3 regions of the Lentibacillus songyuanensis genome follow, and region 3 is predicted to be linked to each of the others. Evidence: riboswitches for the same ligand, from Rfam matches in the RefSeq annotation. Region 3 holds a riboswitch; each other region holds the start of a gene.
The links. Region 3 has a riboswitch for thiamine pyrophosphate ahead of thiD (bifunctional hydroxymethylpyrimidine kinase/phosphomethylpyrimidine kinase). Riboswitches for the same ligand answer to the same signal wherever they lie in the genome.
Positions count from the first base shown of each region.

Region 1: linked by a shared signal. The riboswitch ahead of WMZ97_RS21170 (energy coupling factor transporter S component ThiW) and the one ahead of thiD (bifunctional hydroxymethylpyrimidine kinase/phosphomethylpyrimidine kinase) in region 3 are both predicted to bind thiamine pyrophosphate.
Region 2: linked by a shared signal. The riboswitch ahead of tenI (thiazole tautomerase TenI) and the one ahead of thiD (bifunctional hydroxymethylpyrimidine kinase/phosphomethylpyrimidine kinase) in region 3 are both predicted to bind thiamine pyrophosphate.

Region 1 is NZ_JBCLVH010000039.1:1,835-6,039, reverse strand. It holds gene WMZ97_RS21180 (biotin transporter BioY) at 1-465, shown strand, start outside; gene bioB (biotin synthase BioB) at 488-1,531, shown strand; TPP riboswitch at 1,716-1,832, shown strand; partial or broken gene WMZ97_RS21170 (energy coupling factor transporter S component ThiW) at 1,924-2,052, shown strand; partial or broken gene WMZ97_RS21165 (bifunctional hydroxymethylpyrimidine kinase/phosphomethylpyrimidine kinase) at 2,090-2,299, shown strand; partial or broken gene WMZ97_RS21160 (Lin0512 family protein) at 2,320-2,677, shown strand; gene tenA (thiaminase II) at 2,715-3,401, shown strand; gene WMZ97_RS21150 (hypothetical protein) at 3,622-4,205, shown strand, end outside.
Region 2 is NZ_JBCLVH010000003.1:123,692-127,896, forward strand. It holds gene WMZ97_RS04680 (thiazole biosynthesis adenylyltransferase ThiF) at 1-355, opposite strand, end outside; gene WMZ97_RS04685 (thiazole synthase) at 385-1,152, opposite strand; gene thiS (sulfur carrier protein ThiS) at 1,154-1,357, opposite strand; gene tenI (thiazole tautomerase TenI) at 1,354-2,013, opposite strand; TPP riboswitch at 2,195-2,303, opposite strand; gene xsc (sulfoacetaldehyde acetyltransferase) at 2,511-4,205, opposite strand, start outside.
Region 3 is NZ_JBCLVH010000006.1:151,727-155,931, reverse strand. It holds gene WMZ97_RS08500 (DHA2 family efflux MFS transporter permease subunit) at 1-845, opposite strand, end outside; gene WMZ97_RS08495 (MarR family winged helix-turn-helix transcriptional regulator) at 895-1,332, opposite strand; TPP riboswitch at 1,536-1,647, shown strand; gene thiD (bifunctional hydroxymethylpyrimidine kinase/phosphomethylpyrimidine kinase) at 1,778-2,602, shown strand; gene thiM (hydroxyethylthiazole kinase) at 2,599-3,375, shown strand; gene thiE (thiamine phosphate synthase) at 3,410-4,039, shown strand; gene WMZ97_RS08475 (MerR family transcriptional regulator) at 4,093-4,205, opposite strand, start outside.

The DNA.
Region 1 (4,205 bases), on a different contig from region 3:
ACATTTTTTGCGGTGCTGGCAGGTATAGTGCTGGGCAGCAGACTTGGAGCATTTTCCATGTTTGTTTACATGATGCTGGGGCTTGTAGGAGCGCCGATATTTGCACAGTTCAAAGGTGGAACTGCAGTCCTATTTTCGCCAACGTTTGGTTTCATTTTGTCTTTTATTATAGTAGCTTATGTTGCTGGGAAACTGGTTGAAAAGAAGCGGAGTCTGCCAATGTACATAACTGCAGCACTGATTGGTATGGCAATTAATTATGTTTTTGGGACTAACTGGATGTATGCGGCGTATCTTTTCTGGTTTGATGCGCCGGAAGGTTTCACATACGGACTGGCGTGGGCATGGATGATGGTGCCATTACCGAAAGATATTATTCTTTCAATTGGTGCAGGACTTTTCGCGTTTAGGCTCAGAAAATCAGGTATCGGGGTTCAGCGTTTTCAAAAAGAGGATGCAGCGTAGATTTCAGGAAGGAGATGCATACATGGAATACAGTAAACTGGCAAAAGGTGTTTTGGCCGGATATCAACTGACAGATGAAGAGGCAATTGGCATGCTGAAATGCCCTGATGAGGATATTTTGCAATTGTTAAACGGTGCATATCAGATTCGTAAACATTATTATGGAAACAAAGTGAAACTGAACATGATTATTAATACGAAATCCGGAAACTGTTCGGAAAACTGCGGTTATTGCGCACAGTCAAGAGATTCTAGTGCATCAATTGAAAAGTATCGGATGCTGGACAAGAATTCGATTATAAAAGGTGCAGAGAAGGCACAGCAGATGCGCTCCGGTACTTACTGTATTGTGGCGAGCGGCAAAGGACCGACTGATCGGGAATTGAATCATGTAGCTGAGGCAGTCGAAGAAATCAAAACCAAATACAATCTGAAAATCTGTGCTTGTCTTGGCATATTGAAACCTGAACAGGCTAATAGGCTTAAAACTGCCGGTGTCAGCCGGTACAATCATAATATCAATACTTCAGAAAATCATCATGATGCGATCACGACAAGTCATACGTACCAGGATCGGGTTCGTACTGTGAATGAGGCAAAACGGGCGGGTATGTCACCATGTTCCGGTGTTATTGTTGGAATGAAGGAAACAAAGGAGGACGTCGTGCAAATGGCCATGGCATTAAAAGAATTGGATGCAGATTCTATACCAGTAAATTTCCTGCATGCAATTGATGGAACCATGCTGGAAGGCACCGATGAACTAAGTCCGATATATTGTTTGAAGGTGCTTGCCATGTTTCGCTATGTTAATCCGACAAAAGAGATACGTATTTCGGGTGGCAGAGAGATTAATTTAAAAAGTCTTCAGCCACTAGGTTTGTATGCAGCGAATTCAATTTTTATCGGTGATTATTTGACAACTCTTGGCCAGGAAGATACGAAAGACCATCAGATGCTTCGTGACCTTGGTTTTGAACCAGATTTTGTATATGATGAAGCGAATGTTTTAGATGAAGAGATTGCTGCGAAAACTGCGAAGTTTTTATCACCAAACAAAAATTAGCATATCGGTGCCCCTCTCGTGATAACCTAATGTTTTTGGACTGATCGTCTTTGTTAGGCTTTAAATTAAATTAATATATCTAGAAGTCTTGACTCTCGTTGGCAAGAAAGAGGATTATTCAAAAGTTTTTTTAAATTTGTACAAATTATCATTGTTGTGCTATACTAAATGCGGAAATTAAAATAAACACTACTAGGGGTGCCCAAAAAACGTGGGCTGAGAGGAAAGGCGTTAGAAACTTTCCGACTCTTACGGACCTGATCTGGTTAATACCAGCGTAGGGAAGTAGTCTGACATGACAATGTTTCAAAATCAGAGCTATTTCAAGCTAGGTCCAATTATTGGATCTGGCTTTTTTCATTTTCCCCTTGTAGGAATGAAAGGAGCATGAAATGAACCGCACACGCCTACTGGCAACTATGGCCGTCTTTGTCGCTATCGGATTACTAGGGTCACAGTTCATATGGTTTCCGGCAGGTGTTGCAAAAGCTTATCCTGCGCAACACACCTTGAATGTAATATTGGTTGGTTTATCGTAGCAAAAAAGAAGGAATTACAATACAACCAATACCAACGGCGTTAACAATTTCTGGCACGGATCCAACAGGAGGAGCAGGAATTCAGGCCGATTTAAAAATACTTCAAGAGCTAAAAAACTATGGAATGTCTGTGATTACATCAGTTGTTGCTCAAAACACAACTGGCGTCAGGGATGTTCACCATATGCCAGTTTCCATGATTGAGGTTCAACTTGATTCAATTATTGAAGTTAACGAAGGAATAACAATATGGAAAAAATTATTTTTATAGAACTGGTACCGGTCTTGATGTACATGGCCAAGATGTTAATGTGGCGGCATCTCGGGCTGTAAAGGATGCCATTCATTATAATTCAATGCCCAGTATTCGCAGTATGCTACCCGATGGCGATTTAAACAATATGAAGGTCAATGTTAAGCTTGCGATTCCCCAACACTTGGAACAATAGGAACCCGATAAAATCAAAGAGTTGATTCCATATGGTCAGGTCACGATTGAAGTTGTAACAGGCGGTATGGCAACGACAAGTGACATTTTCCTAGAAGGTCAGCGAGATAAAAAGATTTTATGTATATAGTGAATGCTGCAGTGGAAGTAGGCTACTAAGTAGACAACTTTCAATAAATTTAAGGAGGACATAGCAATGCGTTTTTCGGAATCTTTGAAAGCTGAAACTAAACAAAGCTGGACGTACAGTATGAATCATCGGTTTGTTCAGGGTATTGTCAAAGGTGACTTACCATTGGAAACATTTAAAAATTATATTATGCAAGATATCTATTATTTGAAGCATTATGGAAAAATCCATGCATTTGCAGCTGCTCATGCGAATGATTTTGGCCAAGCTGCATCTTTAGCCAAAAAAGCCCAAAACACGGCTGAAGCAGAAATTACTGTTCATAAGGGACACGCCAGAATTCTCAATATCACAGATGACGATATAAACCACTTTAAGCCGGCACCAACGGCTTATGCCTATACATCTCACATGTATCGGGCCGCATTATCCGGCAGTTTGGCGCAAATAGTTGCATCGATGCTTCCATGCTACTGGTTATACGCCGACATTGGTCTGGAAAATCAGGATGCTAAACCCGAGGTGGAGATTTATTACAATTGGATTCAGATGTATGCAAGTAACTGGTTCCAAGAATCTACTCGTGAAATGATTGACTTACTAGATGATCTAGCAGCTAAAGCGAGCAAGACAGAAAAAGAGAAAATTAAGGCTCAGTTTGTGACGGCCAAAGAATATGAACTTGCCTTCTGGGAAATGGCCTATACATTTGAAACGTGGCCTTCGGAACAGAAACAAGCAACAAATATATAACTTTCAATTAATCATATAATGAATAGTCACCAACCTATTAATAGGCTGGTTGCTTATTAGACGCCGTCCAACTCTCTTCCATAAATGTCTTTTTGTTAAAAGGGTATTTATTCCAATTACTTAATGATACGATAAATTATATTACGGTATTTTAAGGGGTGACAATTTGAAAGAAATATGGGGCTTTTTAAACAGTGGTTTTCATGATGCGGCAACGAATATGGCCATTGATGAAACATTATTAAACTGGCATAGTGAGGGGAAAATTCCACCGGTCATTCGCTTTTACGGTTGGGATAAACCGAGCCTTTCTAAAGTCGGCAAAGAAGCGTTAAAGTCCCAAAGTGCAAATCTTAAGACAGTAACGAAAGATAAACTTGACCATCTCAAAAATGTGGGGATGGAAAAATCAAATCAGGCCTTTCAAAATTTGAAGTCTTCCACATCGAATCTATTGCAAAAAAATCATGATGAAGAAGATTATGTCAATGAAGACGAGGAACAAGATGAAAGCAATGAAGATAGCGAAGAGACAGAAATGGGAGAACACAAGGGAGATTATCAAAAAATAAAAGAAGAGAATGATGTGTTGCAAGATCGGCTGCATCATCTTGAGGAGAAATTAGACAAAATTCTTGAGATCAACGATGATAGCGATGATGAAAGTAAAGCCACAGGAGAAGATCCAGAAGATGATTCCGAAGCGGATACAGATAAAGAAGCGAAATCAAAAAAAGATGGATCTAAAAAGAATGCAAATAAAAAAAATAATAATGGGGAGCAAAGTTCCAAGAAAAGCGATTC
Region 2 (4,205 bases), on a different contig from region 3:
GATCGACATCTTCAATAAGTTGTTCCATATCAGGTGGGGTAATATCTAAAATATGTGATTCAATGGTCACCTCTGAATTGATTTGTTGAAGCCGTTTTTTCGCCGCAACCGCCTTAGGTATCCGATCTTTCGCATCTTCTTCCACATAAAGTTGTTGTCGCTGTAAATTATTCCACTCCACATAATCGCGATCAACAAGGCTTACTTTCCCAACACCTGCACGAACAAGCGATTCTGCATTTCCTGTTCCCAGCGCACCGGCACCAATGATAAGCACATGTTTTCCCGCCATTTTTTGTTGGCCCTCTTCACCAATTGACTTAAATAACGTTTGTCTGGAATATCGATTATTCATCCGTTCATCTGCTCCTTTATGTTGGCTATTTAACCAACACTAATCCCTTCCATTGGACTGCTTGCGGTGGCAGTTCGTTTTTTCGGAATACGACCTGCTTTATATCCCAAGCGTCCTGCTTCTACTGCCTGCTTCATCGCTTTTGCCATTTTGACCGGATCTTTAGCAGCTGAAACCGCGGTATTTAGTAGAATCGCATCCGCACCAAGTTCCATCGCATAAGCCGCATCAGTCGGCGAGCCAATTCCGGCATCAACAATTACTGGAACGTTTGTCTGTTCAACGATAAACCTTATATTAACCGGGTTGATAATTCCTTGTCCTGATCCAATTGGTGATGCACCTGGCATAATCGCATGTGCGCCAAGTTCTTCCAGCCTTTTGGCAAGTACCACATCATCAGACGTATATGGTAAAACAGTGAATCCCTCTTTCAACAACTCTTCTGTTGCTTTTAAGGTCTCGACTGGATCTGGCAGCAAGGTTTTGTCACAACCAATGACCTCTATTTTGATCATGTCACATAATCCTGATGCTCTTGCAAGCTTGGCATGTCGTACAGCTTCTTTAGCTGACTTGGCACCAGCCGTGTTTGGCAAGAGACTATATTTCGCTAAATCTAGTTTTTCCAGGAAATTGGGCTGGTTTGGCTCATAAATATTCATCCGGCGAACGGTAAACGTTAAAATTTCAGTTTCTGAGACCTCAACCGCTGCCTTTTGAATGTCAAAATTCGGGTATTTTCCTGTACCTAATAACAATCTTGAGTTAAATTGTTTATTTCCAATGGTCAGCATTTCAACCGCCTCCTACAAATTGAACTAATTCTATTTTGTCTCCATCTGATAATGTGGTGCCGTCGTGATCATGTTTTTCTAAAATGTGCTTGTTATGTTCAACAATAACGATGGGATTTTTCACTTGGATATAGTCAAGTAAGTGGGTAATGGTAACAACCGTAGATGGTACAGTCATATGTTCACCATTCACACGTAAATTCACGGGATCACCTCCTGTGGTTGCATGGCTTTACGATAATCCATAACCGCTTGCACCGGATCATCAGCCAAAAAAACGCCTGACATAACAGCAATTCCACTCGCACCAGCTGCCAACGTTTCACGTGTATTTCCCGGAGTAATTCCTCCGATAGCGATGACAGGAAGCGCTACTTGCTGGGTCAGTTTTCGCAAGTTATCTAATCCTCTTGGTATCATTCCCTTTTTTGAGTTCGTGTGATGAATATGTCCGTAAAGAAGATAATCACCTCCTTTTTTTTCGATCATTAATGCTTCACTAAGAGAATGAACCGAACAACCCACTTTCAATGATGGAAAAGACACCGTTACCATTGAGGCATTAATACTATGGTGGGCAAGCTGTACACCACCAACCCCTTTGACTTGTGCAATATCAACCCGGTCATTGATGATGATTTTTTCAAAAGGCACGCCCCGATCGGTTAAAGCTTCAATTACCTGGATCAACTCGGCAGCCGTCCACTTTCTTTCACGAAGATGAATCGCATCAACAGCTTTATGAATCATTGTGACTATTTGAACCAGGGTTTTAGCTGTTTGTTGTCCTGTGGAAATAACATGTAATTCTTTGTTGGTGGATATCACACGCTTGTTTTTCAAAGTTTTGTTGCACTTCATGAACCTCTACCCTTTCAACTGAAGCGTATTTTTCACAAATAAAAAACCACTTTCATGATGCCAACGCATCTGAAAGTGGTTTTTTCATTATGTTTAGAACACCAGTGATTGTGTTCTTGATCAATCATGGTTAAATGTAAGAAATAGACACTATTTAATAGTGTTCCATTCCTTAAACATTCGTTCTATCATATCACTTCCCTACGCTGACATTACTCAGTTCAGGTTCTAAGAGTCTTAAAGTTCCTACTTTAATCTCAGCCTTTTTAAAGGCACCCCTAGTGGCTATTTATTTAATTTTACTTTCATTTGTATGGTACCCATCTATGAACCATTTGTCAATAAATTTTATAAAGTGAAACTTCATTCGGTGAGAGTTTTCGACGAACAGGACGTTCTAGTGCAGGCGTCGCCACAGGACGTGGCGTTCCTAGCCTGCCTTTCCTCCCCCACTGAACAGATTTGGATCTTTACGGGCAGTTGACTCCCACTCTATTTTATTTCTTCCACTCGTTATAATCCAAATGCTTATACTTATCCAACAAACGAATTGGCATGTGTAACGCATCTTTTCTAAATGGCGGGGCCAATTGTGTTCCATCCACGTAGATGTTTAAAACGGCAGGCTTTCTTTGTTGCAATACTTCTTTTACAATCGGTCCAATATCTTCTGCCTTATCAATCGTATAGCCAAGCGCACCCATCGATTTTGCTACTTCAGCAAAGTCAGGGCCTTCAATGTTTGATCCGACATAACGATCATCATAGTAATCAACCTGGTTTTTCTTCTCTGCTGCCCATGACCTGTTGTTAAATACACAAGCAATAACTGGGATGTTCTGCTCGACCGCGGTGCTAACTTCATGTAAACTCATGCCCCATGCACCGTCACCAACAATCGCGACAACAGGTGCATCCGGCTCAGCCAGTTGCGCGCCAATTGCTGCTGGATAGGAAAAACCAGTATTACCAAAAGTCAGTGCCGCAATATGCCGACGTGTTTGATTAAATTTCAAATACGCATTAGCTGTTGATGATACGTTACCAATATCAGACGAAATGATCGTATTCTCTGGAAGTACTTTGGTCAATTCCAATAGTGCCCGCCTTGGATTTATCGGATTGCCGTCTTCCATTGCCAGATCAACTAATTCCTGATCCCATTCTTCTTTTAACTTACTAACTTCCGTCAAACGTTGTGAATTCTTTGCCGGAGATGGCGTTGCTGATTGGAGCTGGCGATAGATTTCGTCACTGGCTGCCTTAGCATCACCGATAATTCCGACCTCAACTGGATGTGTACGCCCAATCTGACGCGGATTGATATCGACTTGAATGATCTTGGCATTTTTTGGGAAATAATCAATATCATAGCATGGCAACGTGCCAAATTGGGATAGACGTGTACCAATGGCCAGAACAACATCCGCCTGTTTTAATGTATGCATGGCAGCTTTTGATCCCATATAACCAATTGGACCAACAGCAAGCGGATGATCTGCCGGAAACGCATCATTATGCATGTATGCACATGCTGCAGGTGCTGTCAGATGTTCGGCTAGTTTAACAACCGAATCAACACCGTCTGCATCAACCGAACCGCGGCCGGAAATAATCACCGGGTTTTTCGCATCTTTTAGTAACGCAACAGCCCGTTCAATAGCGGTTGGGTCACCATAGCCCCGTTTGTCTGCACGGTATTGATTTGGTTCAAGAATATAATCCTCCATCTCTCCATAAAACAAGTCGCGTGGGATATCATACAAAACTGGACCCCGTTCGGCATACGCAATTCGAAAAGCTGTTCGCAAACAATCAGCTACACGATTCTTATGTGTGACACGTACTGTCTCCTTTGTAATATCTTCAAATATGGACACCTGATTCGCTTCCTGGAAACCATCCAATCCAATGGATCCTGTTCCTGCCGACGGGGATATTACGACCATTGGGCTATGCGCCTGATTGGCCGCGGCTACGGAGGTTACCATATTTGTAATCCCCGGGCCATTTTGACCAACGATCACACCAGCCGTGCCAGTAACACGTTCATATGCATCTGCCATGTGACCAGCGCTTTGTTCATGACGAACCGGGATAAAACGGATTCCAGCTGTCGGGAAAAGATCAAGCATATCCATAAAGGCGGAGCCAACGATTCCATAAACCTCTTTGACATTTTCTTTCACCAA
Region 3 (4,205 bases):
ACCGTGATTGCTACATTAATAACTGTAGTAAGCGAAAAGATCCCACTTTTGAACACCCTAAAATCCAGCATTGGGACTTCGACAACTAATTCACGCCAAACGAACAAAGCAAGGCCTACGAATCCAACGATCAGGCCAATGATCACTGTTAGACTGTCCCAACCGTTCGTGCCAGCAGTACTAAACCCGTACAGAATACCGCCAAATCCAATCGTTGACAGAACAATTGCAAATACATCGATACTTGGAAAGGTCTGTTTGGTAACATTTTTCAAGAATATGATTGCCAAAATAGTCGTTAATACGGCAATAGGCAAGATAATATAAAATAATAATCTCCATGAATAGTTTTGAACGACAAATCCCGATAACGTTGGTCCTACAGCTGGGGCGAAGATAATTGCAATACCAATAATCCCCATTGCTCCACCACGTTTTTCAACCGGAAACAAGGCTAAGACAACCGTTGTTAATAACGGCATAATAATTCCCGCACCAATTGCTTGGATAACCCGCCCAGCCATTAAAATAGTAAATCCCGGTGCTATTCCACAAATGAGTGTACCTACAGTAAATAAACCAATCGCAGTAATAAATAATTGTCTGGTTGAAAACTTTTCCATTAAAAATGCAGTAATCGGGATCAATACACCATTCACCAACATAAACCCAGTCGTGATCCATTGTGCGGTGCTTTCTCCTATATCTAAATCCTCCATAATTGAAGGAAGAGCCACATTCATCAATGTTTGGTTTAAAAGCGATACAAACGCGCCCAAAATAATAACCGCAAGAATAGGCCCCTTTTTAATATTCGTTACATTAGTTGTTGCTGATTCAGTCATACTTCTTTCTCATCTCCTATTTCTTTATAATACGTGTGCAACATGAAAACTATTCTATTTTGATATCCTCAAAATTACGCAGCAACTTTGACGCGGTGTCCTTAAAACGGATTAATTCTTCCGTGGTTATCCCCTGAAACAACTTCTCAATAAACGCTTTTCGGGCCGCATACATAGTCTTGATCATTTCTTTCCCTTTATCCGTAATGGACAAATAAACCACCCGGCGATCTTGTTGGGTTCGATTTCTTTCCACATAACCACCCTCAACCAATTTATCTGTCAAGCCAGTCAAGCCGCCTGTAGTTATGGCAAGAATAGTTGCTAGTTCTGATGCACGCATTTTGCCATTATAATATAACTTATAAAGGACAAGAGCTTCCGTCCTGGAGAAGCTTGACTTTGTATGCCTTCTCCACTCTTCAGGAATTTTCTTCGTAATTTTCCGGAAAACATCTTCCAACTCAAGAAAATCATCCTTTTCCAAAACGTCTCCCCCCTTTTTTAAACTAACTTTTAGAAAAGTATCTTACTACTAAACCATTTGATAACAAGATGAAATTATACACTCCTGATTTTCTGATGTCAATCGTTTTTTTATTTAAAAGTTTATCCAGGATTTCCGGCGTAATTGATGACAAGCAAACCATTCTTTGATAGGATAAATTCAATAGGAAGAATTCACTTTATTTCTACTACTAGGGGTGCCCAAATGTGGGCTGAGAGGAAAGCCGGATTGCTTTCTGACTCTTATGGACCTGATCTGGTTAATACCAGCGGAGGGAAGTAGTTGTGATAAATCACAATAAACTTTTTTCCGATACAGGCTAGGTCCATTACCATGGATCTAGTCTTTTTATATGATACAGAAAGGAGGAGACGGAGAATCAAATCAGTATATTAATTTAAAACGGTACATAGGAGGGAAAAACATGACTTTTTCACAATCGCTAAACCAAGTACCATGTGCTCTAACCATCGCCGGCACAGATCCTTCAGGTGGTGCTGGCATTCAAGCAGATTTAAAAACATTCCAGGAGTTTAAATGCTATGGAATGTCGGTGATTACTTCTATTGTCGCCCAAAATACAACCGGCGTTCAGGATGTGCATCATATCCCAATTAACATGATTGATAAACAACTGGACGCTATCATTTCTGATATTCCATTTCAAGCGTTTAAAACGGGGATGATCGCTACTGTTGATATGATGGAATGCATCGTACAAAAAATCGCCAATACCCATGTTCCATATGTAATGGATCCGGTAATGGTAGCGACAAGTGGTGATGCATTAATTGACGAAGATGCCCGTGATTATTTACGAAGGCAACTGCTTCCCATGGCAACGTTAGTAACACCTAATATACCGGAAGCAGAATACCTGTTAGGCGAATCCATTCATACAATGGATGATCTTAAACAGGCTGCTGAGCAAATTGTCAGGAAATATGGAGTAGATGCAGCCCTTGTAAAAGGCGGCCATTTAGCCGGAGATGCCATTGACTTTTTATACGATGGAAATAAAATACATCCTTTCCGTTCGGAACGTATTGAAACAAAAAATACCCATGGAACAGGCTGTACCTATTCTGCTGCAATTACTGCGTTGTTGGCCAAAGGTATTCCACTTCCCGAAGCTGTTAACAGCGCAAAGCAATATGTAACAGCTGCTATTCAACATTCGTTTGCATTAGGGCATGGCAGTGGTCCAACGAATCATTGGGCGCCACGGTTAGAGGAGGTAATCAAATGAATCAGACAGTTATACATGAAGTACGGGAAAATAACCCACTTATTCATCACTTGACAAACCAGGTAGTCATGAATTTTTCAGCCAATGGGTTATTATCGTTTGGCGCCACCCCAGCCATGGCAAAGGCCAAAGAAGAAGCCCGGGAAATGGCAATGCATGCCGATGGAGTACTTATTAACATTGGTACGATTACACCATCCGAAGTTACAGCAATGATTGAAGCGGGAAAAGCCGCCAACGAAAAAGGTATTCCGGTCGTGCTTGACCCAGTCGGTATTGCAGCAACGCCTTTTCGCGATACGACGATTAAACAAATTTTAAAAGAAATAACTCCCACCATCATCAAAGGCAATGCCGGCGAGATTGCGTATCTGGTCCATGTGCCTTGGGAGACGAAGGGACCAGACGCTGTTGGGGAAGGAAATATTGCTGAAGTTGCTGCCAAAGCTCAGGAAATGTATCAAACAGCCGTGGTGGTTACTGGAAAAATAGATATCGTCTGTACGGGAAATTATTTTAAAGAAAATCGAACCGGACACCCGTTTCTTACAAAAGTCACAGGGGCAGGCTGTCTGCTTGGCTCGATCTTAACAGCTTGTCTAACAACCAACGAACCACTAGAGGAACGGATCCAAACGGCTGTAGAATTTTACGGACTGGCCGCGGAATATGCTGCTACTAATCCTAATGTCTCTGGGTCCGGGACTTTTCTGCCTTATTTTATTGATGCACTTTCTTTAGATGCTGAGCAGCTAGCAAAACATTCAAAGTAAATATCCAAACCAGCACATAGGAGGTACATGATCAATGAGCATTCCATTTCAAAGACAACAATTAAGGAAATATTTTATCATGGGAACGCCAAATTGCAGGGGTAAGGATCCAGTTACTTTGCTAAAGGCTGCACTTGATGCTGGGATCACTGCATTTCAGTTCCGGGAAAAAGGAAAAGGATCCTTAACAGGCAACAAAAAGCTAACCCTAGGACTAACATTCCGCCACCTGTGCTTAGACTACAATGTTCCATTTATCGTCAATGATGACATCGAATTAGCGAAATCACTTGATGCAGACTGGATCCACGTTGGCCAGGACGATCAACCTGTTGAGCGTGTACGCGAACAGTTCCCTGACAAAATCATTGGACTCTCTGTATCAAACAATCATGAGGTACAATCAAGTCCAATATCTTTCGTGGATTATGTTGGAGCCGGGCCTATTTTTCAGACCACATCAAAGGAAAATGCCAAAGAGCCAGTCGGTTTGCCTTGGATACAAACATTAAGCAAAAAATTCCCGAATCTACCTATTGTTGGCATCGGAGGGATTACTACGGAAAATGCAGCATCGGTCATTGATTCTGGGGCGGATGGCGTATCGGTTATTTCCGCTATTACACAGGCCGAGAATATTAAAGAAGCTGTTATGGGACTATAATTTTTAAATAAAGCTGCTCCTCACCATACGTGGAGCAGCTTTGACTTTTACCTTTATTCATTTTGATCCGCATAAACAGCCATTGCTTCACACATAAATTCAGCCAATCCATCGCCAAATTGGTCAATGTTTTTCTTGAAACGATCATCAGCTATATACATTTGGC